Regions from separate parts of the Bacillus sp. AFS017336 genome, predicted to be linked through region 1. Evidence: riboswitches for the same ligand, from Rfam matches in the RefSeq annotation. Region 1 holds a riboswitch; each other region holds the start of a gene.
The links. A riboswitch is a leader RNA that binds a small molecule or an ion and turns the genes downstream of it on or off. The one in region 1 is predicted to bind S-adenosylmethionine.

Region 1 (10,737 bases):
TTTGCTTCTCAATCAATTCAAATTATTCGTCATTTAGGACTTGATGAGAACCGAGTAAACGTAAATGGAGGGGCTATTGCTTTAGGTCATCCACTTGGCTGTACTGGTACTAAGTTAACTTTATCATTATTGCATGAGATGAAGCGTCGTGGTGAGCAGTTCGGTATTGTTACGATGTGTGTAGGTGGCGGAATGGGTGCCGCTGGAGTATTTGAATTAATTTAATCGATCGGTGTTAATAGATTGCTAAAATAGGTTTTCAAATAATTACTTAATTAAATAGGAGGAGTTATTGATGGAAAAAACAATTGGTGATTTACTTAAAGGCGGAAGCTTCTTAACGAATGAAGTGACATTTGATAAAGTTTTTACTCCTGAGGATTTTTCAGATGAGCATAAATTAATTGCGAAAACAACTGAAGAGTTTGTCATTAATGAAGTATTACCTGAGTTAGAGTATTTAGAGCAACATGAATTTGACCGCACAGTAAGATTGTTAAAACAAGCAGGTGAGCTTGGACTTTTAGCTGCGGATGTACCTGAAGAGTATGGTGGAATTGCATTAGACAAAATTAGCTCTGCATTAATAACTGAAAAAATATCCCGCGCCGGCGGCTTCTCACTTTCTCAAGGAGCTCACGTTGGAATTGGAACACTTCCTATCGTATTATTTGGAAATCATGATCAAAAGCAAAAATATTTACCTGGTTTAGCATCAGGCGAGAAATTTGCTGCTTACGCATTAACTGAACCAGGTTCGGGGTCAGATGCATTAGGAGCTAAGACTGTTGCTAAATTAAATGCTGAAGGAACTCACTATATTTTAAATGGTGAAAAACAATGGATTACAAACTCAGCTTTTGCTGATGTATTTGTTGTTTATGCAAAAATTGATGGAGAGCACTTCTCAGCATTCATTGTTGAAAGAGAATTTGAAGGTGTTTCAACTGGCCCAGAAGAAAAGAAAATGGGTATTAAATCTTCTTCTACTCGCACATTGATATTAGAGGATGTAAAAGTTCCAGTAGAAAACCTTTTAGGTGAAATTGGAAAAGGTCACGTTATTGCATTTAATATTTTAAATATTGGTCGTTATAAATTGGCTGTAGGTACAGTTGGTGGTTCAAAACGTGCTTTAGAATTATCAGCAATCTATGCGAATCAACGTCAACAATTCAAAACGCCAATTGCTAAATTTAGTTTAATTCAAGAAAAATTAGCAAGTATGGCTACAAAAATTTATGCGAGTGAAAGCTCAGCATATCGTACTGTAGGACTTTTTGAAGACCGCTTCAGTCAATTAACAGAAGAGCAAGCAAAAGATCCTAAAGCAGTTGCAGCAGCTGTGGCTGAGTACGCTATTGAATGTTCATTAAACAAATTCTTCTGTTCAGAAGTATTAGACTATGTAGCTGATGAAGGCGTACAAATCCACGGTGGATATGGTTTCATGGCTGAATACGAAATTGAGAGAATTTACCGTGATTCACGTATTAATCGAATTTTTGAAGGTACAAATGAAATTAATCGTTTAATTGTACCAAGCACATTCCTTCGAAAAGCAATGAAGGGAGAACTACCATTACTTCAACAAGCACAACAAATTCAAGAAGAATTAATGATGTTAATGCCATCAGAAGTTGGGGATGCGCCGTTAGAGCAAGAAAAATATCTAGTACGTAATGCAAAGAAAATTGCGATTATGATCGCAGGTTTAGCGGTTCAAAAGTTCGGTAAAGCATTAAGTAACGAACAGGAAATTCTAGTAAATATTGCAGATATCGTTAGCAATGTATACGCAATGGAATCGACAGTTCTGCGTACTGAAAAAGCAATTAATAAAGTAGGGCTTGAAAAATCAAATCAAAAATTACTTTATACTCAAGTATTCTGCCAAGAAGCATTTAACGAAATCGAAGCACATGCTAAAGAAACACTTGTAGCTGTTGAGTCTGGAGATACTTTACGAATGATGACTTCAGCACTTCGTAAGTTTACACGCCACACGCCAATTAATGTAATTGCGAAAAAGCGTGAAATTGCAGCTAATGTATTAGACGAGGAACGTTATACTGTATAATTTAAAAAAACTGCTGATTTTAGATCGGCAGTTTTTCTTTAATTTAATTCGTTTAAAAGGATAATTTTCCCATGGATTGTGCCATACTAGTATAAGTTGAGTTATATTTAAGTGATTAGTCGAAGGTTTTTGGGAATTACCATGGTATTTTAGAATAATATATGATTTTTTGTTAAAAAATGTATCAAAACACGAACGTTCTACTAGTGAAACGTGATTATTATGCTATAATATTGATGTGCGACAAATTATTACAGAATTTTCGAACGGAAGTATTTTAACTCGCATATTCCCTGTGATAAAATAGAATTTGGGAGGAGTTGCTAAATGAGTATCATTTTTTATACATATCCAAAATGTGGAACTTGTCGAAAAGCTGCTTCATGGCTAAAAGAACATAATATTACAGTAGAAGCAATTGATATTACATTAAATCCACCTTCAAAGGAATTACTTGCTGATATTTATAAAGCAAGTGGACTTTCTATAAATAAATTATTTAATACAAGTGGCGTTAAATATCGTGAGCTTGGATTGAAGGATGTTATTCCAACAAAAACTGAGGACGAGCTATTAGAACTACTAAGTTCCGATGGTAAATTAATTAAAAGACCTCTAGTTTTTAATGGAGATCAAGCAACAGTTGGTTTTAATGAAGAAGTATTTGAAAAAGTTTGGTTATAAAATAACTATAAAATTTAAGGTAATTAATCAGAGGAGGATTTCACAATGTCAATTCCAAAGGAACTACGTTATTCAGAAGAACATGAGTGGGTAAAAGTTGAAGGTAATAAATACTATATCGGTATTACTCATTTTGCTCAATCAGAGCTTGGAGATATCGTATTTGTTGAGCTACCAGAAGTAGGCGACGATCTTACTATCAATGAGCCATTCGGTAGCGTTGAGTCTGTAAAAACAGTATCTGAACTTTATGCTCCAATCAGCGGTAAAGTAATTGAAGTAAATGCTGATCTAGATGAAAATCCTGAATTCGTAAACGAATCTCCTTACGAAAAAGCATGGATGGTAGTTGTTGAAGCTACAAACGCTTCTGAACTTGATGAGTTAATGACTGCTGGTCAATACGAAGAAATGATTAACCAAGACTAATTATCTTACATTAAGCGTCCTTTTGGGGCGCTTTTATTTATAGAAATTTCATTGATAAAACATCAAGACAAGTTGGATGATTCAGAGCGGCGTTATACTAGGCAGTAATTAGAATCGCAAACAGTTGAAGTAACGAAGAACGCGTGCGTTTGCCAATAGTCTGAAGTGTCCACATGGGTGTTTTTTTAAATTTATGTGTATAATTGCAGTAATAAAGCTTAACTTATTTACATAAAACATAATTTAAAGGGACATTTTCATTTAGGGAAAAAAAGGAAACAACAAAGGGAAAATCGAATATACTATATACAAAAGATTTTTAGTCAAAAGTTTTTGAGTCCTATACATTAGGTGATGCCCAGTGAATATTGAAGATCAAAGAAAAGTTATCATTGTCGAAGGTACTACTGATAAGAGAAAAATACAGACGATTATAAAGGAGCCTGTAGATATTATCTGTACGAATGGTACAGTTGGTACTTCAAAGCTAGATGAGCTTGCTGAAATGTTAGATTTAAGAGAAATTTATGTGTTAGTCGATGCAGATGAGGCTGGTGAGAAGCTTAGAAGATTGTTAAAAAGAGAATTTCCACAGGCTGAACATCTGTACATTGATCGAAGTTATCGAGAAGTAGCAACAGCTCCAAGTCAACATTTAGCAAGTGTATTATTAGGAGCGGATATTTCAGTATTTACGGATTATTTACGAACAAATTAAAGAGGAATAATGATCATGCAGCAATGGACAAAGACAGATTTAATGCAAAGAATACAGTCAAAAGAGACTACCGTGATTTATATATATACCGCAATGTGTGGTACATGCCAAGTAGCATCAAAAATGCTAGAAATTGTTAACGAGATTCTGCCGAATTTACCAATGAGTAAGGTAAATATTAATGAAATTGTGGAGGAAGCTCAAAGCTGGAAGATCGAAAGTGTACCTTGTTTACTTATTTTTGAAAATGGGGAAATGAAACAAAAAATCTACGCTTTCCAATCTGTTCCATATTTACATGAACTGTTAAAAAAATATAATTTATATATTAAACGATGAGCGCATTCAAAATGATGCGCTCTTTTTTAATTGCCTTAAACTATTTCCTGTTTTTAGACATATTTCTCGGGAAATGAGTTGAATTGTGTAGAAATAATATTAAATAATAGATTTTTATCAAGTAAATGTCGAGCGAAATATAAAGAACACACCTCTAATCTATGAGAAAATAGATTAAAGAATCCAAAAAGAGGTGTTTAAGATGGAAATTAAGGAGTGGGTTGGACAAGCTAAAAACTTATTTATAAAAAAAGAATATTTACAAATTATTTTACCAATTGAAGAAAAAATAGTAGAGTTTAACGGAATAAATGAAAAACTATTTGTTAGATTTAGCAAAAAGGCACCTTTTATTGAGGTAATCGATCGCTCAATACCTCAACTTAGAGTTAACTTTACAAAAGATGGATGGGAATCGCTATATTCAGGTTCGCAGAGATTAAGTCTATTGTTAAAGCTAAAGGATGCTTCATTTGATGGGAATTACCGCTTATTACTACTGATTGAAACAATTTTTCAATATACAAGTGTAGAAAGTGATAAAAAACTTTTGGAAAATTGTTGACAACTTGTGTCTAAGTTTGTAGAATTGGACTTACGTTAAAGAAATACGTTAAACAACTTAATATATCGTAAGATTAACTCTTATCGAGAGAGGTGGAGGGACTGTGCCCTATGAAACCCAGCAACCGTCAATGATCGTCATTGAAATGGTGCTAATTCCTGCAAAGCAAATTGCTTTGAGAGATGAGAGAAAGGAATACTTTTTGTATGTAAAACCTTTCTGCTCATGTGAGTTGAAAGGTTTTTTTGTATTATGCGACTAAAAAAGTACGTTCTTACAAAAAATTGAAGAATGAGTTGTTAGAATGTTTTGAAAGGAGAACTAGTATGATTCAAATAAATAATGTAAGTAAAATATACAAGGGTAAAAAAGGCACAGTTACCGCGGTACAAAATGTATCGTTAACGATTAGTGCAGGTGAGATTTTTGGCATGATCGGATATAGCGGCGCAGGGAAAAGTACGCTATTACGTATGCTAAACGGACTTGAATCACCAACATCAGGTGAGGTTATTATTAATGGTCAATCTATTTCGAAATGTTCATCTAGTCAATTAAGAAAAGCAAGACAGAAAATAGGAATGATTTTCCAACATTTTAATTTATTATGGTCAAGAACTGTATTAGAAAATATACTTTTCCCACTTGAAATTGCTAAAGTACCTAAACAGGAAAGCATTACTCGTGCGAAGGAATTAGTCAAACTAGTGGGACTTGAAGGAAGAGAAAATGCTTATCCTTCTGAACTAAGTGGTGGACAAAAGCAACGTGTTGGAATTGCAAGAGCATTAGCTAATAATCCAGATGTTCTTTTATGTGATGAAGCAACTTCTGCATTAGATCCAGAAACTACTGATTCAATCTTAGCTTTGCTTACAAATATTAATAAGCAGTTAGGTATTACGATTATTCTAATCACACATGAAATGCATGTTATCCAGAAAATTTGCCAACGAGTTGCCGTAATGGAAAATGGACAAGTTGTAGAAGAAGGCCATGTTGTAGATGTATTTACACGTCCTAAACAATCAATTACGAAGAAATTTGTAAAGCAAATTAAAGGCACAGATGAAGAATTGGACAATGAAGTGATTTCTAAAAGTGTTGGGAATGATAATACTTACAAGCTAACGTTTAAAAATGGACAAGCAGACCAACCGCATATTTCTGAAGTAGTAAAACACTTTGAAATTGAAGTTAATATTTTGCAAGGGAAAATTGTTCAAACCGCTGAAGGATCTTATGGGACTATGAAAATTCAACTTGTTGGTGATAGAAATAACATCAAAGAGGCAATTTCTTATTTAGAATCAAAACAAGTTGAAGTGGAGGTAGCATAAGATGGCACAACTTTTTCAAAATGTCGATTGGGAAGCGATGCGAATAGCCACTCAAGAAACATTATTTATGACAGTTATAGGTGCGGTGGCAACGTTTATTTTTGGAATAATAATCGGTTTATTCTTATTTTTAACTAGTAAAGACCAACTTCTTGAAAATAAATTTTTTAATACAATCCTAGCAGCGTTTGTAAATATTTTTCGTTCAATACCGTTTATCATATTAATCATTTTACTAATTCCATTTACAATCTTTATTCTTGGTTCAATGCTTGGTGCAAAAGCAGCATTACCTGCACTTATAATCGGTGCTGCACCATTCTACGCAAGAATGGTTGAAATAGGCTTACGTGAAATAGATAAAGGTGTAATTGAAGCTGCAAGAGCAATGGGAGCTAGTACTTTCACAATCATCGTAAAAGTGTTAATTCCAGAAGCGTTACCAGCAATTATTTCAGGTTTAACTGTTACTACTATTGCAATTGTTGGTTATACAGCAATGGCAGGTGTAGTAGGTGGTGGTGGACTTGGTAACTTAGCATTTATGGAAGGGTACCAACGTTCAAATAACGAAGTTACATTTGTTGCGACAGTTATTATTTTATTAATCGTGTTTATTCTTCAATTTATTGGTGATTTAATTACAACAAAAATAGATAAAAGAGCTTAATGATATTAGGGAGGAAACGACAATGAAATTCAAAAGAATCGCAGGCGTTTTAGGAGCAGGTGTATTAGCATTATCTTTAGCAGCATGTGGTGCTAATAGTAAAGATAAAGAATTAGTAGTAGGTGCATCAAATGTACCTCACGCAGTTATTTTAGAACAAGCTAAACCAATTCTTAAAAAAGAAGGAATTAACTTGAAAATTGTTAAATTCCAAGATTATGTTTTACCAAATAAGGCATTAGCTTCAAAAGAATTAGATGCAAACTATTTCCAACACATTCCTTATTTAGAGTCTCAAATGAAAGAAAATGGTTATAAATTTGAAAACGCTGGTGGTATTCACATCGAGCCAATCGGTGTTTACTCTAAAAAATATAAGAGCTTAGATGATCTACCAGATGGAGCTAAAATCATCATGAGTAGCTCTGTAGCTGACCATGGTCGTATGTTAAGCTTATTACAACACGAAGGTTTAATTAAACTTAAAGCAGGTATTGATCCAACTACTGCTCAAATTAAAGACATCGCTGAGAATCCAAAACACTTAAAATTCGAAGCTAATGTTGACGCTGGTATGCTTCCAAAAGTTTATCAAAACAATGAAGGTGACGCAGTATTAATCAACACAAACTATGCAATTGATGCTGGACTAAATCCAATGAAAGATGCAATTGCTTTAGAAGGAAAAGATTCTCCATACGTAAACATTGTTGCTGTTCGTAAAGGTGATAAAAACAAAAAAGAAATCAAAGAACTTGTTAAAGTATTACACTCTAAAGAGATTCAAGATTTCATTATTAAAAAATATAAAGGTGCTGTAGTGCCTGTAAGCCAATAATGAATTAGAGGGGATGTCTCATTTTGAGACATCCTCTTTTTTTGGGGGAGAGGCGATACTTCGTATTGTAGCTGTTTTTACTGTTTTGTTCATAAAGTGTGGGGATTTGTTCATAAGATGATTTGGCCACTAAATCCCTGCTTTTATTATTTTGAAAAACACGAACACTATGTGAACTATATTGAAATAGCTGTGAACTCCGTTGATATAACACTAATTCTCGTTGATATACTGAAGTTACTCGTTGATATAAATCAGTTACTCGTTGATATACTGCTTTTTCAAATGTTAAATCCTAAAAACTTGGGAGAATAATGAACTCCATTTAATAAAAGGCACAAAAAAACCCGCAAGGAATCCCAATTTCCTTGCGGGTTTAGTACTAATTTTTCACTAGAACATCATTTACAGGTGAGACTGGTGTTCGACCAGCCATGACCTCGATAATATTTTTAGCAGCGATCTCTGACATAGCATCGCGTGTTTCATATGTTGCATTACCGATATGGGGTGTTAAAACAACATTTGTTAGTGATTTTAGTTCTTCTGTGATTTTTGGTTCGAATTCGAATACATCTAATGCAGCACCGGCAATTACGCCGTCTTTTAAAGCAATTACTAATTCCTGCTCGTTCACTAATGGGCCTCTAGCAGCGTTTATAAAAAATGCAGTATCTTTCATTTTTGCGAACTCTTCTTTACCAAACAAATGGTGTAGCTCCTGTTTATAAGGGCAGTGAAGTGTTATATAGTCAGAAGTCTGTATTAATTCTTCTAATGATACATAAGTTGCATTTAATTCTTGTTCAAGCTCTTTACTTAATCTTCTTGGTTGATTATAAATAATATTCATATTAAATGCCTTAGCACGCTTAGCTACTGCTTGTCCGATATTTCCAAAACCAAAAATTCCAATCGTTTTTCCGGAAACTTCTGTTCCTCTAAAAAATAATGGAGCCCATCCTTCGAAACCTTTTGTGCGGCAAAGTTCATCTCCTTCGACTATTTTTCTAGAAATAGCTAAAAGAATTCCAAAAGTTAACTCCGCAGTTGCGTCCGTAGAAACCATAGGGGTGTTTGAAACATGGATTCCTTTACTAGATGCATAATCAACATCGATATTATTAAATCCTGCTCCGTAATTAGCGATAATTTTTACATTTTTAGCTGAATCAATTACTCTTTTTGTAATAGGAGTAGATAGCAAACTTAAAATTGCATCAACCTCACTAACTAATTCACACAATTGGTCCTCAGTAATTAATTGCTCGTTTTCAAAAACAGTAACATGATGATCTTTTAAAAGTTCCTCAGCCTTTTCTGGAATTTTACCTGCTACTAAAATATGTGCCAAAATAGAAACCTTCCTTCAACAATTTAATTTTATGGATGTTAACTTTTTAATTATAAATGAAGTTTTAAGTTTTTGTTTATTTAGTATTTGGCTGATTAGAGAATATATTTACTTTTTAGTTTGTTTAGTAAAAATCCACATTTATTATTTGGAGACAAAAAAAGCAGACAAAGGTCTGCTTTTTATTAATATCTATTATGATTTAAACTTGCGGTAGAGGGCGTATGGTTTACTGAATAAAACTTATTTAAAGATCGATCTACATATACCCAACCCTTCCAGCCTAAGTGAATTGTGTCTTTTAGGAAAAACTTATCGTAATCATGAGAAGAAAAATCAGCTACATGGAAACCTGCATCTCCAATTTGTTTTTTTACCTTTTTGTAATAAACCTCTCTAACTTTTTTAGGGAATCCGGCGTAATCATACCAAGGTCCATTTACTGGAACGGAAATAAACAACGCTTTAGTATGCTCTTGCTTTAATACCGCTAATACCATTTGAAGGTCATCATATTCTGGTGATACGCTATAGCTTTTATTTCGTTTAGAATTTTTAAATGTAACAAGGCGATTTTGTATATATTTTTTATAGTATTTATTATTAATCCCAAAATGGTTCGAACTGGATTGACTACGACCTATTTTATCGGCGGCTTTAGCAACTTTATTCCAGGGTAAATCTTCATACTTTGATTTTGTTAAGTGGAAATTTTTATCTGGATCCATAATAACAGTTTCAAAAAGATCTTTCTTTTCAAGTATTTTAAAATATGTGTAAGCTAGAGGCTTTTCAACAAATGCCTTGAACTTAATTTTTTTGTTAGTTGAAGTTAATGCTTTTAATTGTGTTACTAACAAAGAGTCTTTTTTTATGATAGATAGTGTTAAAAGCCTCTTTGCAGCCTGTTTCTTTACTGAACGATTAATTGTATTATTAAGAACGAATGAATAAGTTTGAAGCGCAGAATAATTTGGTGAAAAATGAGTATTATTAATTCCACGTCGAATAAACCATTGTGGAGACAAGACAAATACGATTTTTTTATTTTTTATTCCATCACCTAAAGAGGCTAAATCAAGAAAATGAACGAGACTTTGTGATCCTCCTCTACCAATTAAATATGGGGTGAATTCATTTTTTTCTCCCATAAAAAATCTAGAAGGATGGAAGGTGTCTCTTCTGGCAAGTTCAGAAGACCCAAAAATCGGTAAAAATTTCGGGTCGGTTAACATTTTATCTTGAAGTAAAGTGCCTTGAAATGTTTTAGGGTTTAAAGATGCTGCTGTGTTATTTAAACGCTCTTTTGTAATAAAAAGTTCATAAAAAGAATTTGGAAGATATAGGGCAAGTAAAAATATGAAAATAGCCGTTATCATACCAAAAAATTGGACCTTTTTCATCTTCTAGCCTCTAGAATTGAAATAATCTTATTTGGTGTTGCCCACTCCTCGCGATCAAAGTCAGAAATCGTTACGTTAATACCGATTTGTTCCTCAATTTCGACTAATAAGCTAACCGTTCCAAATGAATCTAATAATCCATCTTCGAAAATAAGTACATCTGGGTTTTCGATGACTTCATCCGTATTACATAAATCAGCTAAAATTTTTAAAACTTCTTCTCTTAAATTTTCCATTATATAGATGGCTCCTTTAGTTCACTAGATGTCCTGAAAATATTAAAAATCCAAAACAAATAAAGTGAAATGTAATAATGA
Region 2 (10,737 bases), on a different contig from region 1:
TTTTCCAAAGTTATATTACAGAGCAAGTAAAAATAAAATGTTGAAACTTCTAAATAATAAAAATAACGAATCATTATTCGGCGAGCATTCACTTAAAGTTGATGAGAATGGCATTAAAGAAATTACGCAATCAAGTGTTCATGAAATAAAATGGGATCATATCGTTGAAGTAAAAGGAACGAAGAAATACTTTTATATTTATGTTACAAGTATGAAGGCGATTATAGTGCCGTTAGAAGCAATAAAAGATGATATGGAGAAGTTATTGCAATTTTATCGAAAATATAATATTGAAGTTTTGTATTGTTAATGATTGTTGGCTTTTTTTCAATTATAATAGTACACATCATCTTAAGTAACGCTGATTCTTAAAAGTTAGTAATTCCTGGTGTTTTGAAATTAATATTTATTTTCACTGAAAGTTCAAGTTATTTACCTAACTTGAACTTTTTTATTTTAAAGCACCACCACCTAATCAAGTAATATGAAATATGGTAAAATGAACAAAAAAGGGGATGCTCAAGTGGAAAATTGTATAAAAGTTTCAGTACGTTCGCTAGTTGAGTATGCTCATACAGCGGGAAGTATTGATTTAACATTTAAAAGTTCGGTTTCATTAATCGAAGGAACAAAGGCACATCAAAAAATTCAAAGTGAATACGGAGAATCTGATGTAAAAGAACGACATATATCTGGGACCGTCCCATATGAACAATTGGAATTTCAAATTGAAGGTAGATGTGACGGATTATTATTAAATGATGATCAATACATAATAGAAGAAATTAAATCAACAATGAAGGATTTGAATGAAATAAATGAAAATTCTTATCCGGTTCATTGGGCTCAAGCAAAAGTATATGGGTATTTTATTTGTGAAGAATTGCAGCTTGAACAGATCACCATCAAGCTTACTTACGTGAATATTTTAACAGAACAAAAAATGAGCTTTTATCTTTTGTTTACAAAAAATGATTTAACGAATTATCTGTATAAGATGTTAGAGAGCTATTATCCTTTTGCAAAATGGAAGTATGATCATATTGAATTACGTAATCAAACGATTAAAGATTTAAGCTTCCCGTTTCCTTCATTTCGAAAAGGACAAAGGAAACTAGCTGGAGCGGTATATCAAACAATCCAGGAAAGTAATAATTTATTTGCTATCGCTCCGACGGGTATAGGAAAAACCGTTTCAACCATATTCCCGACTATTAAAAGTATGGGTGAGAATAGTATAAATCGAATGTTTTACTTAACATCGAAAACGATTACTAGGACTGTTGCTGAAGAAGCGTATAAGCGAATGACAGATCAAGGATTATGTATATCATGCACAACGATTACGGCAAAAGATAAAATTTGTTTTAAAGAAGAGACTATTTGTCAAAAGGAATATTGTGAATTTGCTAATGGATACTACGATCGTATAAACGAGGCTGTGCTTGATATTCTTTCATCAGAAAAGGCTTTTACTCGAGAGAAAATTGAGGAATATGCTCGTAAACATACAGTCTGTCCATTTGAATATTCGTTAGATTTATTAAATTCTTCAGATGCCATTATTTGTGATGTTAATTATATTTTCGACCCTAGAGTATCATTAAAGCGATTATTCGATGAACATAAACGTAGTTCGGTATTATTGATTGACGAGGCTCATAATCTTGTAGATCGTGCGAGGGAAATGTATTCTGCAAGTATTTTTAAATCTAAATTTTTAGAATTGAAAAATAGATATAAAAGTATTAAAGATGATTTATATCAATCTGTAAATGACATTAATAAGCGATTTATAGAATTAAGAAAAATTTGGAAGGATACTGTAGCTCCTGTTTCAAAGGAATTTGATGAGGATTTAATAGAGCTTCTTCACAAATTTAATGAAATAGCAGAAATTAAATTGCAGGAATTGGACGAGGATGAAAATAAACAAATTCTACTAGATACGTATTTTGAATCACTTAACTTTGTTAAAATCGCTGAGTTTTTTGATGAACAGTATATTTGTTACTATGAGCTTTATAAAAGTGAGGTTCACGTAAAACTATTTTGCCTTGATCCATCTAAAGTAGTAAATGATGTTATAAAAAAATTTCGCTCTACTATTTATTTCTCAGCAACTTTAACGCCAGTACAGTATTTTCAAGATATGCTTGGTGATCAAGATCGTGATTATACGATTACGATTGATTCGCCTTTTAGTAAAGAACAACTTCAAGTAACCATTGACCCTTTATCAACCCGATATCAAGATCGTGAAAAAAATTTAGAAAGATTAGTCGATACGATTTATAAAGAAATTTCGAAAAGTAAAGGAAATTATTTAGTTTTCTATCCTTCTTATCAATATCTCATTCAAAGTATCGAATTATTTCAAACTAAGTATCCAACTATTAAAACGATTGTTCAAGAAAATGGTATGTCAGAATTTGAGAGAGAAGATTTTCTATTACAATTTAATAGTCTTAATGAGGAGACTTTAGTTGGATTTGCTGTATTAGGTGGAATTTTCTCCGAGGGGATCGATTTAAAGGGAGATCGATTAAATGGTGTCGTAGTAATTGGTGTAGGATTGCCACAAATCTGTTTAGAAAGAAATATTTTAAAAGATCATTTTAATTCGGTTGGGAAAAATGGGTATTATTATGCATATGTCTTTCCAGGGATGAATAAAGTCATGCAAGCGGGTGGAAGAGTTATCCGATCAGAAACGGATAAAGGGACTTTGTTACTAATTGATGATCGATATAAGAGTGCACTTTATCAAAATTTACTACCGGTAGAATGGAAATGAAATGTTAATAATTAAATAATTTGAAAAAAACAATTGATAATTATCAGAGTTTTTAATATACTAATCAATATAATTAAATAATCTTATCAAGAGCGGTGGAGGGACTGGCCCGACGAAACCCGGCAACTCTAGTGAAAACTAGAAAGTGCTAAATCCTGCAGGTATATAACCTGGAAGATAAGAGCGATATGTTATCGAACATAACCACTTCTTATTTTTTAAGAAGTGGTTTTTTATTTTGACTAAAATGGGGGATTTAATAATGACTAAGACAAAAGTAGCTTTAAATACGAAGGAAAAATCAATCGAAACAATTGCTGTACATGGAAGTAAAGGATTTGATCCACTAACTGGTGCAATCAGTTATCCTATTTATCAATCTGCAACATTTAAGCATGCAGGATTAAACCAATCGACTGGATATGATTATGCAAGATTACAAAACCCAACTCGAGAAGAAGTAGAAAATACTGTGGCAAAATTAGAAAACGCAAATTTTGGTGTTGCATTTGCAACTGGAAATGCAGCCGTTACAGCAGTATTAAGTTTATTTAAAAAAGGAGATCACGTAATTGTGTCAGATGATTTATACGGTGGTACATATCGTCTGTTTGAAGAAATTTATTCACCGTATGGAATTGAGCATAATTTTATTGATACAACTGAAATTGAAGAAATTCTGGCTGCGCTTAAACCGAACACAAAAGGAATTTTTATTGAAACACCTTCAAATCCAATGATGAAAGTAACGGATTTAAAAAGAGTTGTTGAGATTGCAAAAGAACGAGACATTCTAGTGATTGTCGATAATACATTTTTAACACCTTATTTCTTCAAACCAATCGAATTAGGCGCAGATGTTGTTGTTCATAGTGGTACGAAGTATTTAGGTGGTCATAATGATACACTTGCTGGCTTTGTTGTGACAAACTCAGAATCTACGAATGAGCGTATACGCTACTATCAAAAATCAACGGGTGCAACTTTAGCTCCATTTGACTCTTGGTTAATTTTAAGAGGAATTAAAACATTGCACTTACGTATGGAATATAGTCAAAAAAATGCAATCGTACTTGCAAATTATTTAGAAAATCATCCGAATGTTACTGAAGTGTACTATGTAGGCCTACCAACACATAAAGGGTATTCAATTATTAAAGAACAAGCAACTGGATTTGGGGCAATGATTTCATTTAAAGTGAAAGATTTAAGTTTAGTTGAACAAGTTTTAGGAAGTGTAAACGTCATTACATTTGCAGAAAGTTTAGGTGGAGTTGAATCGCTAATAACGTATCCTCATACTCAAACTCATTCTGAAATGCCTGAGGAATTTAAACGAAAGCTTGGTCTAGATGACCATACACTACGATTGTCAGTAGGAATTGAACATATCGATGATTTATTAAATGACTTAGAAAATGCATTGGGGTGATAAAATTGAAATTTGGAACTAAATTAATTCATAATGGAAATGAAGTGGATCCGACGACAGGTGCATTAAGTATTCCAATCTATCAGACTTCAACATTTCATCAATTTGATATTGAGAATTTTGGGAAATATGACTATGCAAGAAGTGGGAACCCAACAAGAGAAGCATTAGAAAATACAATTGCAAAATTAGAAAACGGTGTGCGCGGCTTTGCGTTCTCATCAGGGATGGCTGCTATTTCATCTGTTTTATCGCTGTTCTCAGCAGGAGATCATATTGTCATTTGTGAGGATGTTTATGGAGGGACTTTTAGAATAGCGACGAAAGTATTAAATCGCTTTGGAATCGAGTTCACATTTGTAGACGCCTCAAATTTACAAGAGATTGAAGCAGGAATAAAGCCAAATACAAAGGGGCTTTATTTAGAGACCCCATCTAACCCACTTTTGAAAATTACTGACTTAAGTGGTGCAATTAAACTTGCGAAAGAAAATGACATTCTAGTAATTGTAGATAATAGCTTTTTATCACCATATTTACAAAAACCACTAGACTTAGGTGCAGATATTGTCGTTCATAGTGCAACAAAATTTATAGCAGGCCATAGTGATGTAATTGGAGGTTTAGCAGTTGTAAATTCTGAAGAACTTGCACAAGAATTATACACAATCCAAAATTCATTCGGTGCAATTTTAGGCCCGCAAGACTGTTGGTTAACACTTAGAGGACTAAAGACGCTTAAGGTTCGTATGGATGCGTATGAACAAACTGCTTCAAAATTAGCGAATTGGCTTTTAGAACAAGAAGAAGTTGAGGATGTCTATTACCCAGGATTAAAAAATCATCCTGGTCACGATATTCATTTTGAGCAGGCTTCCGGAGGGGGAGCAGTCCTTTCATTTACATTAAAAACAATTGAACAAACGACGAAATTCCTTCAAACAGTCGAAAATGTAGCAGTTGCTGTTTCACTCGGTGGAGTAGAGACAATTGTTTCATATCCTGTGAAGATGTCTCATGCAGCTATACCTGTTGATGTACGTGAAAGATTAGGTGTTAAAGATACACTAATTCGAGTATCTGTTGGATTAGAGGATCTTGAAGACTTAATTGAAAGTTTCCGAAAAGCTTTAAACGCAGGAGCAAGAGAAAAGCAAACAGTACACGGCACTGGGAAATCTAATAATTAATTCAAAATGCGAACACATATTGAACAATATTGATAAAGTTGTGAACTTCGTTGATATATGACGATTACTCGTTGATAAATCACAAAGCCTCGTTGATATATGACGATTACTCGTTGATAAATCATAAAGCCTCGTTGATATATGACGACTATTCGTTGATAAATCATAAAGCCTCGTTGATATATGACGATTACTCGTTGATAAATCATTAAATCTCGTTGATATAATACCAAACTAGGTTGATATGTTAATTCTAGAAAATAATTTTTCGAGATGAAATCAGTTCTATGGTCGCAAAAACCGAACGATAATTAGTTGGAATAAGAAGAATATACGTCAAAAATAAAGATATTACACAAAATCCCACAAGGTTTCTTGTGGGATTTATACATATTTTTTTGATTTTGCACTTTTTTAATAAAGAGTTAAATGTATTTTAATTTCATATAGATTTGATTATGAAAGGAATATTTCCCCATCACCAACTTCCTCTTGAATTACTTCAGCTGCACCAATAAGTGCCAATGCATTACCAACTATTTGAATTGAGTCAGAAAGCACAATTTTTCTTTGTAAATCAAGTAAATTTATTTTATCTGAAGTGAACAATTGCTTAGAAACGAAAAAAGCTACGGATAATTGACCAGCTGTACCAATCCACATTCCTGATATGATATCTCTTTTCCCTTGAAAGATTGGATCTTTGTCGATTGAATATAATTTGGATAATGTAATCGTTTCATACAATTGTGCTACTGCTTTAACCCATGAGGCAGCCACGATTTGTCTTTCAAGACTTGCTTGTAAACTGTCATCATCTATATTAGTTTTCTGTTCTTGGTCTTTACCTTCCTTTTCCTTGAAATTTTCTTCTAGCATCTATTCCAACTCCAATATGAAAAATCTATTATTTATATAACTATTCAAGTTCATCTAATTGTGTTTCTATCCGATTTGTTATTTTTCTATTTCAAACGTTAAACTTTACTTAAAATGAGATGAAATACTATGTCTAAAATTAATTAATTTTTAAATTTGAATTGTCTAATTTTGGACAAAAAAACCAGTTGACTGTTGATGTAAGATGATGAAAAGGTTTCACTTGTAATAATAAACGAATAATTTTTTAAAAAAATAATGTGATTGTTCGTATTTTTACTTGAAACCCTTTCATATTGATGGTATTCTATCTTAGGTTGAATAAATGAAATAACTTAAACCTTTTGGGGGTAAATATAAATGTATGATGTAATCGTTGTTGGAGCAGGTCCTGCTGGAATCTTTACTTGCTATGAATTAACTTTAAAAATGCCGAATGCTAAAGTAATACTTGTTGATAAAGGACATGATATATTCGCAAGACATTGCCCGATTTTACAAAAGAAAATTGAAAAATGTCCGCCTGCTGCAGGTAAAAAAGAATTTTCAGGATGCTTACCAGCATGTTCAATAACAAATGGTTTTGGTGGTGCGGGAGCATATTCAGATGGAAAATTTAATATTACAAGTGAATTTGGTGGATGGATGACAGATTACTTATCAGACTCACATGTAGTAGAATTAATCAAATATGTTGATGAAATTAATTTACAACATGGAGCGACTGAATCGATCACTGATCCATTAACTGAAGAAGTAAGAGACATTGAACGTCGTGGTTATGCTGCAGGACTAAAATTATTACGTGCACAAGTTCGTCATTTAGGAACTGAGCAAAACTTAGAAATTCTAAAAAGTATATATGAATATTTAAAAACGAAAATTGAAATGAGATATAAAACTGAAGTAGAGGACTTATTAACTGAAAAAGTTGAGGGTATTCATAATGTTAGAGGTATTAAATTAAAAAATGGTGAAGAATTACTAGCTGAGAAAGTTGTCATTGTACCAGGTCGTGATGGATCAAAATGGTTAACTGATGTGATGAAAAAACGTCGTTTAAAAATGTCAACGAACCAAGTAGATATTGGTGTACGTGTAGAAACTTCAAATGTTGTTATGGAAGAAATCAACAAGCACTTATACGAAGGTAAATTTGTATTTAACACTAGCGTGGGTACTAAAGTCAGAACATTCTGTAGTAATCCATCGGGTCACGTAGTAGTTGAAAACCATTCTGGTATTATGACTGCTAATGGTCACGCTTATAAAGACCCTAAATTAGGAAGTCCAAACACAAACTTTGCATTATTAGTATCACATCAATTCGCAGAACCATTTGATAAACCAAATGAATATGCACATGAAGTTTCACGCCTTGCTAACATGCTTTCACATGGTGGTGTAATTGTACAAAAATACGGAGATATCTTAAGAGGTCGCCGTTCAACTGAAAAACGTATTAAAGAAGGATTTTTAGAACCAACTTTAAAAGAAGCAGTGCCAGGAGATTTAGGATTAGTGTTACCATACAATACAATGAAAAGTTTAATTGAAATGGTTGAAGCATTAAATCACGTTACACCAGGTATCGCTGCAGAACACACACTTTTCTATGGCGTAGAAGCGAAATTCTACTCAGCTCGTCCAAAATTAAATGAACACTTTGAAAGTGAAATCTCTGGATTATATCTAGGTGGAGATGGAGCTGGCGTAACTCGTGGTTTAGCTCAAGCAAGTGCATGTGGCGTATGGATCGCCCGTGATATCATTACGAAAATTGGAAGTAAAGAGAAAGAATTAGTTACGGTTTAATACTTACTTGAAAAACCTCTAATGCATTTTGCATTAGAGGTTTTTTATTATTATAAAATATTCTCAAAGTTTAGCTTAAAAAGGAATTACTGATATACGTTAGTAGATGTATAATGAATAAAAAAACTTTAAGGTAGGTGAACTCTTGAAATCAAAAACAAAATATCAAACGTGGATCCGAATTTATAAACTAATCATATTCTTAGTAATTTCACTCGTTCTACTTTTAATAGCACTATTACCGATCAATACATACGTGCGAATCCTCTCAGGTATTATAGCACTGCCTTTTATTTATATAACATTTATACTTTCCTATTCGATTTATCAATTTGCAGCAAAAGGAGGGAATTATCAATCAAAAATACATGATTTAATTGTTTCGAAAGTGAATTGGGATGGAAATGGCAAAATTCTAGATATTGGAACAGGTAGCGGTTCTTTGATTATTAAACTCGCAAAGGCTTTTCCTAAGTCCACTTTAACTGGAATTGATTATTGGGGTGGTAATTGGGAATATTCAAAAGCACAATGCCAACAAAATGCAGAAATAGAAGGTGTCGCAAAGCAAATCGATTTTCAGAAAGCAAGTGCTTCTGAGCTCCCTTTTAATGACGATGAATTCGATCTAATTGTAAGTTGTCTAACATTTCATGAAGTAAAGGATCGAAGTAATAAAACGGATGTAATGAAAGAGGCATTAAGAGTATTGAAACCTGGTGGGAAATTTGTTTTCTTAGATTTATTTATGGACGAAAAAATATTTGGTCACGAAAATGAGCTATTAAATGAATTACAGAAACTGAGTGTATCCGTATTGAACAGCTCTACACTTGATAATGAGATGAAATTGCCAAAGCTTTTATTAAATAAAAAAGTATTAGGAAATGCGATGATTTTTAGTGGAAAGAAATGAATGATTAAAAAGGAGACATAAAATGGAAAATAGAGAGGAAATTTATTATAAACGTGGAACAGAAGAATTAAAAATGAAAAATATTCGTGCCCATAAGCTTGTTCAAGAGTTTAATAACATTAGTGTAGATTCGTTCGAAAGAAAAGAAGAAATTATAAAAGAGCTGTTTGGAACTGTAGGAGAAAATCCGAGTATTGAACATAACTTTCATTGTGATTTAGGCTATAACATTCATGTAGGCGATAATTTCTATGCCGGTTTTAACTGTACAATTTTAGATATGGCAGAAGTGAGAATAGGAAAAAACTGCATGATCGGCCCGAATGTCGGAATCTATACAGCTGGCCATTCAATTGAACCAAAGGATCGTAATAAAAGTGGTTATGCGATACCGATTACGATTGGTGATGATGTGTGGATTGGGGGAAGTTGCACTATTTTACCTGGTATCACGATTGAGGATAATTCAATCGTTGCTGCTGGTTCAGTAGTTGCGAAGGATGTTCCTGCTAATACAGTAGTGGCTGGCAATCCGGCTAAATTTATAAAAAGTATATAATATGAGAAAATTAACTAATCTATTTAACAATTGATTTATATGGTAGGAACTATTGGACTGTTTTTACAGTCTTTTTTTTATAACCTTTGAGTGTAGTTAAATTGAAAAGGACTTATGTAAGAATAGTAGAAATAAACTATTAGTACAATATATTAGCTGAAGAAGTTTAGATGGATTTAGGAGTGTATTTAATGCCAATCATAAAAATATCCATGTTAATTAACGCACCACTTGAAGTGTGTTTTGATTTAGCGCGAAATATTGATATTCATATGGAATCAACATCCGATACAAATGAAATAGCAGTTAAGGGACGAACAAGTGGCTTAATTGAACTAGGAGAATCAGTGACTTGGGAAGCTACTCATTTCGGCATTCGTCAGCAGTTAACGTCAATTATTACAGAGTTTGATCCACCGAATAGATTTGTAGATGAAATGGTTAGTGGAGCATTTAAAAGTTTTAGGCATGAACATATTTTTGAATTAAAGGATGATGGAACTTTGATGACGGATGTATTCGATTACACTTCACCAATGGGAGCGATAGGCATGTTGGTGGATATACTGTTTTTAAAATCATATATGAAACAGTTATTATTGAAAAGAAATACATACATAAAAAATTATGCAGAACAATTATAGAGTTGGTAAAAGTATGGAAGAAAGCAATGTCTTTATTAAAGTGACAAACTAGAAATACTCACTAGGACTATTTTAAAATCTTCTGAATATAATTTAGAAGATTTAAATAGAGCTGGGGGGATGTAACCTGAAAAGAATTGCATTTTGCTTCGTTTGTTTCTTTTTGTTGTTTTTATCGAGTGTATCAACATCAAATGCAGCATCTCGCTATTTAGATCAAATAGAGAAAAATAATCGTAAGGAAGTTAATTATTATGTTAAAAATTCAACTTCAATTGTCGAACAAAAGGAATTGAATGTAACAATTAAAGGCCAGACGACAGACGAGAAAGCAATGGCGATTGCTGTAAAATACAACACAGTAAGAGATGATTTCTTTAAAACTGCAAATTATAATACTTTTTTACTGGATGAAAAAACAGGTGAAATCCTGAATTCAAGTAATCTTGTCTCGTCGAAATCATTTGATGAATTTACAAAAAAACATATAAATGATGGCGACAAT
Region 3 (10,737 bases), on a different contig from region 1:
GAATCGGACTTGGTTTTGGTATGATGGCGGTATTCACACATTATAATGTCGATTATTCAATTGTTTGGGCACCATTATTAGGTCTGTTTGCAGGCTTTGCAGCTTGCTTAGTTTTTGTACCATTCCAGGCATCAGTTCAAGTCGAAACACCTGTTGCGTTAACAGGAAGAGTATTTGGTGTAATTGGTAGTGTAACAACTACTGCAACAATTATCGGCCCGTTATTAGGAGGGTGGTTATCAACGGTTTTAGGTGTTATTCCAACATTTATAATAACTGCGTCGCTTTTAGTGTTTGTTTCACTAATCGGACTTTTAACAAAAAACAGATTAGAGCGGGGGAAGAAAGATGTCTCCGAAAGTCAGCAAGGAGCACCAACAGCAACGTCGAACTAAAATATTAGAAGCTGCTAAACAAGTATTTATTGAAAATGGTTATGAAAGAACTACGATGAAACATGTAATGGATGCATCAAACGTAAGTCGAGGTGGATTATATCAATATTTTGCTAATAAAGAAGATTTGTTTGAAGCCATCCTAGCTGATTCACTTTCGAGGGTGTATGATGAAACACGTAAGAAGTTAGATCAAAAAGTTGATTCATATTGGGAGTTACTTTTACTAAGACTATTTGGTGAAAGCAGGGTGCCAAATGATAAAATGGATCCTTTGGCACCAAGTACTTTAGAGTTTTTTATTACTGGTCGAAATGATAGCAGAAGAAGAAAATATGGAAAAGAGCGCTATCATTTTGGGATAAAAATCTATTCTGATGTCATTAAAGAAGGTCAAAAAAATAAAGAATTTAGCACTAAGTATGATAGTGAAATAGTAGCAAGAATGATTGTTTCTTTTATTGATGGACTAGCGTTAGATTATGCAATCATTTCGAATGAGGAATTGATGATGAGAGAACAATCAATCTTGTTTGTAGAATTTTTAAAAATGGCTCTAGAAGTCTAATAAAAAAGTGGGTGTCCAATAGGCTATATGGACACCCTCATTTTCTATTTATGGAAAATATTCTGAAGAAAAGTGGTTGAAATAAAAGTCGGAGTGCAAATAAAACTGTGCAATGTGCAAATAAGAAATTAGAGACTGCAAATAAAGGCCGAAGTGCAAATAAAACTGTTCAATGTGCAAATAAGAAATCAGAAACTGCAAATAAAATCAGTAAAACTGCAAATAAAAATATAGAAACTGCAAATAAAATCAACGAAACTGCAATTAAATTCCCTGTTAGATAGGAAAATACCCATACCGGTTAGGGTACTTAGCCTGATTATTGTTCAAAAGTAGATGTACAAAGCTAGAAATTTAAAAAAATTGCTCTAATTCTTTCTGAAACGCCTAAAAAAGTGAAGAAATCTACTATTTATCTATAAAAAAAATCAACTCTAATTAAAAAACAGCACTAAGATACCCCCACTTAAATAAACGATATTTCTCGTAAATAAATAAGGGCTGCCTATTCGTTAGTTGCGCTGACTTTTAGGACGTTCTCAAGTAGCCGTTTATTCTCTTTTATCACTACTACTAATTTATGACACTTAAATTTTTATCATGTAGTAAAAGATTTCTAAATAAAGAAGTTTTCATTATGTGAAATGGAAGGTAAATAGATAAAATAATTGAATTTACATATTATGGGAAAACAAAAGTTAGGAGGACGGCACATAAAATTGAAAACTAAGATTATGGCAATACTATTGATGAACAAAGGAGTGATTACATGAATTTTCGAACGAAGGAACAAATTTTAGAAGAACAGCCATCTATCGAAAGAAAAATAGAATTTAGAGGTAATAAATACAAACTAATAAATACAGTTCACGATGTTTCACACGGTGGAATTGAAGATCTTACATGTTATACATACCGAAATGAAACGGAAAATGCAGAAATATTATTATATGTACAACAAGGGAAAATTGTTATTGTTGAACTATAAGAATAAGATTAAAGACTGTCTTATACAATAAAGGCAGTTTTTCTTTTTTTAGGTTAAAATGACGATATTTAGAGATATTAAATAGAAAAATTAAACGATAGATTTGGAAAAGTAGGGAGGCTTTTAGTGAATTGAAAAAAATAATTCTTTTATTCTCAATTCTTTTCATAACAGCTTGTTCGCATGGTAATAATGCAGTTGAATCATTAAAAAAAGAATATCCTAAAACTGTGAAAAATGTGGTAGATCAATTACCTAAAGATGTACAAAAAGAACTAGTAGTACCAGAAAGGTTACCATTTAGAGCAAATGATGTCACAATGGATATGCTAAAAAATAAAGCAAATGGAGCTATTAATGCTACTTCTTTTAATTACTCAAATGAAGAAGAAGAGATCACAATGTTTGTCATCACTTATCATAATAAAAAGTACACCTTCCCCAAAAATCAGCAACCATTAAAAACAACAAAGTTAAAAGATGGTACAAAAGTTTTAATTGTTGATGATGATGATAATACAAAAACGATTCGTTGGAAGAAAGATGGGCTATACCATTCAATTTCACTTCTTTTTTCAGAGGAAACAGGTAAACAATTTACTATTAGAGATTTAGTAAAAACTGCAGATTCGATGAGTAAATAACTAAAAGAAAATATTAATTCTATAAGGAATTAGCGCACTTAATATACGAATTAAATTATCATTCTATTTGATCAAATGCTCGTTAATATTATAATTCCAATGTATTCAATGTGCACAAGAGTTAACAGTATTGACACTACTTGATTACCAAAAGTTTCTTGTACCATGCTATAATTTTGCAAAGAGCTAAGAAAGTGAATTGATAATATTGGAATATCGGAATATGTCCGTCCGGGATAATACTTTATTATGACTTTAAATCCATTATGGTTAGATATACCCTTTAAAAAAGGTGAGTGAAGCAATGGTAAAAGAAATAAATGAGTTTGAAAAAGTGTTCCCAGATGGAGTTTATGTAAATCCGAACGTCAAGAAAGCAGCGATAGTTCGAGTTAAAGCAATGTATGATTACTGTAACGAAAAAGGAATTAAACCTAAAGATTTAACTGAAAAAGAAAGAGAACAGTTCCTTATATATGAATGAGGTATTGTCTCATTCTGATAAAAGAGACCGCCAAATAATTTGACGGTCATTTTTTTATTGATTTTTAGTTTCATTAAGAGCTTCAGTATTTGACTTGCTTGGGGCAAAATAGCCTTCAGAATTGATTGCAGCTGGTGTTGGTTGCCCTTTATCTTTGTTTTTCTTTTTTACATGTGGATTTTGATTGTGACCCATAATTATCACCTCCAAAATTAGTATGTGCCACAATTCTAACTTACTTTCAAAAGTGATGTTAACAAATTGTGGGAAAGAATTGTTAAGCGATTTTCTTCTCTTTTTGGTGTTGTTTCCTAGAGCGACTAAGGATTAATAATGCCAATATTGAAAAGAAGATTGGACCTGCTATCATCCATATTGTCGATTTAAAATCACCTTCAATAGCTGGTTGGATGATTGTAAAAAAGTTAGCAAATCCAACTACTAATATGACGAGTATACTAGCAAATAAAGCAGTAGAATTTGACTTTAATATTTGAAATGGTTTGTCGATTCGATCATTCTTTTTAAACATTGGATAGGCAATTCCTAAAAATATATAAGGTAAAGTCATCGAAACATTAGTCATTAGAGTCAATTTGTTAAAAAATGAAGATGCGCCTTGGCCGCCAAAAGAAGTAAGGATAATGATAATTGAAACAATTGCAAATTGGATCCACATGGCATTTACTGGTATACCTTTTTCATTTGTATCTGAAAATTTAGTTGGCCATAAGTATTTTGGTGTTCCTTTAATAATCGTTTTTAATGGTGCATATATTAAGGTGAAAAATGCTCCAGTGTAGGCAAGGAACATTGATAAACCAGTGATTCTTGCAAACCAAGTGCCTATAGTATCTGATGTAGCTGACGAAAGATTAAAAGCTTTTCCAAGCTCTAAACCTAAATTATACATGAGTACATATGTGATGTTTCCTAGATTGGTCGAGCTCGCGCTTAAATCATGCGACCAGTTTATAAAAATACCAACTAAAAAGATTCCTAATGAATAGCCAACTGAAATAATAATTGCTGATATTGTAATCCCTTTTGGAAAATTGCGTTCGGCATTCTCTGTTTGATCAACTAAACTTCCAATAGCTTCTAAGCCACCGTACGCAAAAATGGCAAATACTACGAATGATAATATGGCAAGGCCGGATATATAATTTGGATTCGGCGAGTGAGCGAATGCAGATGAAAAAGTTTTAATAGGTTGAGCAAATTTTCCTCCATTAAATACAAAAATAATGATACTTGTGATTAAGAGAACTATATTTAATGAGGATACAGTTATTCCACCAATGGTTGTAACTTTACTAATACTTTCAATTCCTTTTGAAGCAAAATAAGTAACAACTAGCATCCAAAGTAATGCTAATAAACCGATTGATTGTGTAGAGGAAAGGCCAAATAAGGAAAGTGATTGCGTTTTGTCTCTACCAAAAATGAACGTTGAAAGTGGTATCCAAACCTTTGAAGAAACGCTTACCATATAGGTTACATAGGATGAGAACCACATAAATGTACCAATAAAGGCAAACTTTGGCCCAACGGAATCAGCCATCCATGTATAAATACCACCTTCAGAATGCTTGTAAGCTGCTCCGAACTCAGCCATCATAAAAGCAAATGGAATAAAAAACGTAATAGCTGAGAGTAAATACCATGGAATTGCACTATATCCCATTAAATAAAAAGCAGTTGGTATATTACCGAAGCCATATACAGTTGTAAATACCATTAATATTAAACCGACTAGCGAAAGTTTTTTACTCAAGACCTCACCTCAATAATTTATTGATTATGAAAGAATATAAATATTTTCTTCAATAATCGGTAAATTATTAGTCGCTAAAATGAAGAGTATAAATTGATTGATTAGCGTGATTAGAAATGGAATCAGATTGAAGAAACAAAACTTTCAATTCTAAATTTGTTTACTTTTGTAAAGATATAATTTGGAAAAATGGAGATGACAGCTACTCCTTTTCAATAGTTGTATACAATTGGTGTATCTCGAAGTTTAGAAAAAATTATTTTTTCTATATTAAGGAATAGTTTATTTCGATTTTTCAAACGCTAAGTTGATTAGTAAGTACTTAAAACTGCTTTGTTTGAAAGAAAGGATGAAATAAATGAGCTTAAATGAAGTTTTATTTAGAGTTATGTGCTCATTTTTTGTTTTATTTATTTTAACTAGATTAATGGGGAAGAAAGAAATTAGCCAATTAGATGTTTTTACATTTATTACGGCTATTACGATTGGAAATATTGCTGCATCACTTACGACATCTAAAACATTAGATATTGAGGATGGCATAACTGGCTTAGTTGGCTGGGCAGTTCTGACGATTATCATGGGGTATATAAGTTTAAAATCTAAATCTGCCCGTCGACTAATTCTTGGAGAACCTATTATATTAATTAGACAAGGTAAAATAATGGAAAACGCATTAAAAAAGGCTAAATTAGATACTGAGCAATTTCAAGGGATGCTCCGAAGTGAAAATATTTATTCTTTCAAAGATGTAGAATACGCAATTTTTGAAATTGATGGAAGTCTATCGGTTATGAAAACAAAAGATGTTAAAACGAAAAAAAATAAAGCGTGGAAAAAAACATTGGTTTTTCCAACTTCAACTGCTGTGATTACTGATGGGGAAGTAAATGAAGATGCACTATCAGATTTAAATTTAGATAAAAAATGGTTAAATGCTCAGCTTGAAAGGGCAGGAATTCACTCAATTTCAGATGTATTTTTAGTAGAAGTACAAACAGATGGGTCGTTATATATTGATTACCGGGAAGATCAATTAAATGAAGTAGAAAAATAATTGACTCACATCCTAAAATGGATATGAGTCAATTGATTTTTATATACGATTATTCGTAAATAGGTACCCATCCTTCAGTCGTCACAAATAGTCTAACAGCTACTACTTTACGGTCATCTGCTAATGTAAAATAGTGACGAACATTTGGTGGTACTGAAATTAGATCACCGGGATTTAATTTAACATGGAAGAAACCTTCAGTTCCTTCAATAATAAAAGAACCATGGCCGCTAACAATGAAACGAACTTCATCATCCGTATGATGATGCTCACGGTTGAAGTTTTTTAATAACTCATCAAGATTTGGTGTTGCTTCTGAAAGCGTAATAATATCATTTGCTAAATAGCCACGTCTTGAAGAAATATCATCGATTTCAGCTTTAAATGTTTCAAGAATCGATGCTTTTTCATCATCTGATAAGAGAAACTTTTCTTTTAATGAGCTATGTAATTGCTCGATATTCCAATTTTCATAAATAACCCCTTGTTCCTCTAAATAGGCTTTTACTTCTACATCACTTGTAATATGATAATCTTTTTTTTCTACCCAAATTGTTGCCATAATTCATTCCTCCAACTAATTAATTTTTAATAAATAAATTTTTTTGTATACCCTGTAATGCGTATTGGAATAGAAACTCATAAGCTTCTAAATGCTTCTTCGCTTCAAATGCTGATTCTGCCCACACTGTAATACCGTGATTATGAATTAGGACTGCTCCATGATCGTTTTTAATATGTGGAAGAAACTCATTTGCTAGGGTAGGGATATGTGCATGATTTTTAATAATTGGAATTGTAATTTCTGCATCTTCTTCCCATAATCCTAATGCTTTTATAATTTCAATACCTGAAAAAGATAACTCATCTTGGTATGGAAAATCTTTTGTTATAAAGTTATTTGCTAAAGTGTGTACATGAAGAACACATTTAGCATTCGTATTTTGATAAATTAGTCGATGTAAAATTGCTTCAGCTGAAGGTTTCTTTGTATCATCCCAAACAGACTGATCGAATTCATTCACAAGTAAAAAATCGTCATACGTATGTTTTGTTTTATCTTTACCACTAGTTGTAACTAGGAAGTTTAATGGTTCGTCATTTACTTTAATTGATAAATTTCCACTAGTTCCTAAAAACCAATCACGGTCAGCAAGTACTTTTTTTACTTCGCGGATTTCATCATAATGTTTGAAAAAGTCTTTCATACTAGAACCTCCTTCTCTAGTGAAGCTCGGATATCATAGAAGCTTTCAAAAGGAATATACGGAAGGGAAAGTTCCTCGCATTTATTCTTTAAGAAATCTCTTGCAAAAATCAAATTAGCTTCTTTTGCAATTTGTAAGTCAGTAATTGAATCTCCAATGACTATAATAAAATCATTTGATTCACTAAATTTTCTCTTAACAGAAGGCTTGCACATTCCACAGTCATGCGAACACAATGCATCACATGAATGATCCCAATGAATTTTTACAGTTGAACCTGTAAAGTCAGTACGATTACATAAAATAGCAGAAGGTGGAAGGTACTCTGCTAAAATAGGATGAACGAAAAAGTCTAAGCCGCCACTAACAACCTTTAACTCAATTTGTTGCTCGTTTACAAATTGAATAAAATCGTTAAAACCATCTCGAATGACCGTACGATCGATTACATAATCAGTCATTGCTTGTTTTTTCGTTGAAGGGATTGTAGCGAACATTTTCTCGACGCCTTCACGAATCGATATTTTGCCATTTAATACTTCGCTTGTTAATTCGCTTACTGAAGGAGGAGCAAATTGCTTAATTAAATTGACGATATTGTCTCCTTCTGTAATAGTTCCATCAAAATCACAAAAAATCTTTATTGCCATTGTTTATTTACCCCCAAAGTTGTAATGCTTTCTCAAGTGATGTATTTGGAAGTGCATAATCTTTTAATTCAACACCAGATAAAGTAGCAGATATCGCTTCTCTAAATGCATTTCCTCCACCAATCGGACCATCTGGATGACCGTGTATACCACCACCAGCGTTTATAACTTGCTCAATTCCAAAATCTTGAATTAATTGAGGTACAAGTGCTGGGTGAATTCCCGCAGATGGAACAGGGAATGTTTCTTTTAATCCATTTGATTCTGTTAAATTTTCAGCGATTTTTAATGCTGTTTCTTTTTGTAATGCAACCGAACCGTATGGTGACGGGAATAAGCTAAAGTCGGCACCTGCAATACGTAAAAGTTTACCAAGTAATAAGCCAGCATCAATACCATAAATCGGCGATGCAGTAAAAGCTCCTGAAACAGCAGGGTGAGCCATAATTGGAACATTGATTGAAGGATCTTCAACTAAACCTTGAAGTACATCAATTCCATAAGAAAATACATTTAATAAAAATACATCAGCACCAGCTTCAGCTGCACGTAACGCTTTTTCTTTTAACTCATATGTACGGCCAGTTAAATTCACCGCATATAAAGTTTTGTGTCCCGTTTTTTCGTAGACTTGATTCAAAATATTTTTCCCATGAGTGACACGGTCAGTTATTGATGTGATTGTGTCAAAAAGAATCTCGTCATCTTTTATTAAATCGACGCCACCTAATGCTTGTTTTTTTAATTCTTCCGAAATGTATGGAAGATCTCTACCAATGATTGATTTGAAAATGCTCATTAATAAAGGGCGATCATATACGTCCAATTTTTCTCGAATACCTTTAATACCAAATTTTGGTCCTGGAAACAGTCTTAATAAATCATCCGTAAAATTTAAATCAATTAGTTTGATTTCGCCATCAAGTGAAAGTTTTCCGAAAACAGTTGTTAAAATTGCTGGAATATCAGCTGAAAAATTTAAACTAGGATAGTAGATTTCAATAATTCCTTTTGTCGGTTTATAGCCTAAAAAGTTAATGACATTTTCTTCACACCCAACTTCGTGAACAGAAAGTACCTTGCCTTTATGCTTTTGCAATTGAATTTGATCGTTTTGTGGTAATGTCGTCCAAGAACCAACTGTCAAACCAAGTGCGATTGACTCTGCCTTTTTTTCTAAATTGTGATTTTTATCGTAAACTTGGTAAGTTGCTATTATTCCACTCATTTCATAACCTCCGAAAGTATTTATTAAAAACAAAAAACCTCTCGCTAAGGAGAGGTTTACCTACACCTTATCTGTCAGCAAAACGCTGCGAGAATTAGCACCGTGCTAGCTAACTAGCCGGTTGCCGGGTTTCATCGGGCTCGGTCCCTCCACCTACTCTGAATAAGTTAATATTTAATTTTGAATTCTTGATATAATCGCATTATTTCATGAACAATTCTAAATGTCAAACATTAAATTTTGAAAATAATTCGATTTCTTTTAATCTAGTAACCGCTTCCTTTAGTCTTTCGGTATCTGATAATAGACCAACTCTTACATAACCTTCACCGAATTCGCCAAAACCATTCCCAGGAGCAACTGCAATATGTGCCTTTTCAAGTAATAAATCTGCAAATTCCTGTGAAGTAAATCCTGAAGGAACTTTTAACCAAGCAAAGAAGGAACCTGCTGGGGCCGTTACTTCCCAACCAATTTCATGACAACCGCTAATAAAGACATTTCTGCGATCTTCATAAAGTGCTAACAATTTTTTCACACTTTCTTGAGATTCTGTTAATGCAACAGCGGCAGCCTCTTGAATAGCTGGGAAAATACTAACGTAAAGATGGTCCTGTAATAGATTAATAGCTGAAATGACCTCTTTATTACCAACTGCAAACCCAATTCTCCAACCAGCCATATTATAAGTTTTAGAAAGTGTATAAATTTCAATACCACACTCTTTTGCACCAGGAGTTTGAAGATAACTTAATGGTTTTTTGCCATCAAATCCAAAAGCACCGTATGCAAAATCATGGCAAACTGTAATATGATTATTTCTTGCTAACTCCACAGTATCTTTAAAAAATTCTTCTGTTGCGATTGCACCAGTAGGGTTATTTGGATAATTAATAAATAAAATTTTACTAGCATCTAAAACTTCCTGAGGAATTAAGCTATAATCTGGTAAAAATTGATTTTGCTCAAGTAACGGAAGCGTATAAGGTACCGTTTTAGAAAGAGAAATACCAGATAAATAGTCAGGGTATCCTGGGTCTGGAACTAAAATCGTATCTCCTTCGTCACATAAACAAAGTGGTAACTCTACTAATCCAGCTTTTCCGCCAAATAAAATAGCTACTTCTTCCTCTGGGTCTAAGTCAACATCATACTCGCGTTTATAAAAATCTACAACAGCTTTTTTTAATGTACTCATCCCTCTAAAAGGTGAATAACGATGAGTTGTTGGATTTTCAACAGATTGCTGCAATGCTTTTATAATATGGTCTGGTGTTGGTTGATCTGGATTTCCTTGACCAAGATTTATCACATCATGACCTTTATTGATTGACTCATTAACTTTTTGAACGAGTGAAGCAAAAAATTGTTTAGGTAAATTGTTTAATAGCTTATTATGAATCAAGTTAATCACTCCAAAAATAGAATTTATTTAAGTAGATTAGATCGTTTTGTAATCGAATGATTTGCATGAACGACTGTTGCAATAACTTTCACCATCATATATGCTCGATTTAAAAATGTCTATAAAATTTAGAATAGGGTGAATAAATTATGTTGAAAATTGCTTGCATTCAATCTGACGTTATATTAGGCAAATCAAGAGCTAATTTTAAAAATATGAAATCTAAAATTATTGAGGCTGTAAAAGAAAATGTAGAGGTAATCGTATTACCGGAGTTATGGACAACAGGCTATTGTTTGGAAGAAATTGGATTGCATATTGGTGATCAAGAGG

Region 2: linked by a shared signal. The riboswitch ahead of CN601_RS19565 (trans-sulfuration enzyme family protein) and the one ahead of CN601_RS08645 (methionine ABC transporter ATP-binding protein) in region 1 are both predicted to bind S-adenosylmethionine.
Region 3: linked by a shared signal. The riboswitch ahead of CN601_RS25715 (2,3-diketo-5-methylthiopentyl-1-phosphate enolase) and the one ahead of CN601_RS08645 (methionine ABC transporter ATP-binding protein) in region 1 are both predicted to bind S-adenosylmethionine.

Annotation. Positions count from the first base shown of each region.
Region 1 is NZ_NUCO01000017.1:54,614-65,350, reverse strand. It holds gene CN601_RS08680 (acetyl-CoA C-acetyltransferase) at 1-225, shown strand, start outside; gene CN601_RS08675 (acyl-CoA dehydrogenase family protein) at 296-2,080, shown strand; gene CN601_RS08670 (arsenate reductase family protein) at 2,408-2,764, shown strand; gene gcvH (glycine cleavage system protein GcvH) at 2,810-3,193, shown strand; gene CN601_RS08660 (ribonuclease M5) at 3,561-3,911, shown strand; gene CN601_RS08655 (thioredoxin family protein) at 3,927-4,250, shown strand; gene CN601_RS08650 (hypothetical protein) at 4,453-4,815, shown strand; SAM riboswitch class I at 4,893-5,004, shown strand; gene CN601_RS08645 (methionine ABC transporter ATP-binding protein) at 5,142-6,155, shown strand; gene CN601_RS08640 (methionine ABC transporter permease) at 6,157-6,825, shown strand; gene metQ (methionine ABC transporter substrate-binding lipoprotein MetQ) at 6,848-7,663, shown strand; gene CN601_RS08625 (2-hydroxyacid dehydrogenase family protein) at 8,046-9,017, opposite strand; gene dltD (D-alanyl-lipoteichoic acid biosynthesis protein DltD) at 9,203-10,420, opposite strand; gene dltC (D-alanine--poly(phosphoribitol) ligase subunit 2) at 10,417-10,656, opposite strand; gene dltB (D-alanyl-lipoteichoic acid biosynthesis protein DltB) at 10,673-10,737, opposite strand, start outside.
Region 2 is NZ_NUCO01000034.1:74,176-84,912, forward strand. It holds gene CN601_RS19555 (YcxB family protein) at 1-310, shown strand, start outside; gene CN601_RS19560 (ATP-dependent DNA helicase) at 524-2,797, shown strand; SAM riboswitch class I at 2,878-2,981, shown strand; gene CN601_RS19565 (trans-sulfuration enzyme family protein) at 3,060-4,229, shown strand; gene CN601_RS19570 (trans-sulfuration enzyme family protein) at 4,235-5,419, shown strand; gene CN601_RS19575 (hypothetical protein) at 5,876-6,298, opposite strand; gene CN601_RS19580 (NAD(P)/FAD-dependent oxidoreductase) at 6,659-8,113, shown strand; gene CN601_RS19585 (class I SAM-dependent methyltransferase) at 8,259-9,029, shown strand; gene CN601_RS19590 (sugar O-acetyltransferase) at 9,052-9,588, shown strand; gene CN601_RS19595 (SRPBCC family protein) at 9,780-10,232, shown strand; gene CN601_RS19600 (hypothetical protein) at 10,396-10,737, shown strand, end outside.
Region 3 is NZ_NUCO01000154.1:7,687-18,423, reverse strand. It holds gene CN601_RS25765 (MFS transporter) at 1-395, shown strand, start outside; gene CN601_RS25760 (TetR/AcrR family transcriptional regulator) at 349-963, shown strand; gene CN601_RS27180 (hypothetical protein) at 1,071-1,247, shown strand; gene CN601_RS25755 (hypothetical protein) at 1,733-1,951, shown strand; gene CN601_RS25750 (hypothetical protein) at 2,083-2,595, shown strand; gene CN601_RS25745 (hypothetical protein) at 2,900-3,079, shown strand; gene CN601_RS27175 (hypothetical protein) at 3,134-3,274, opposite strand; gene yjeM (glutamate/gamma-aminobutyrate family transporter YjeM) at 3,357-4,856, opposite strand; gene CN601_RS25735 (DUF421 domain-containing protein) at 5,215-5,913, shown strand; gene CN601_RS25730 (cupin domain-containing protein) at 5,963-6,475, opposite strand; gene CN601_RS25725 (methylthioribulose 1-phosphate dehydratase) at 6,495-7,121, opposite strand; gene CN601_RS25720 (2-hydroxy-3-keto-5-methylthiopentenyl-1-phosphate phosphatase) at 7,118-7,771, opposite strand; gene CN601_RS25715 (2,3-diketo-5-methylthiopentyl-1-phosphate enolase) at 7,779-8,999, opposite strand; SAM riboswitch class I at 9,064-9,168, opposite strand; gene CN601_RS25710 (pyridoxal phosphate-dependent aminotransferase) at 9,226-10,413, opposite strand; gene CN601_RS25705 (carbon-nitrogen family hydrolase) at 10,557-10,737, shown strand, end outside.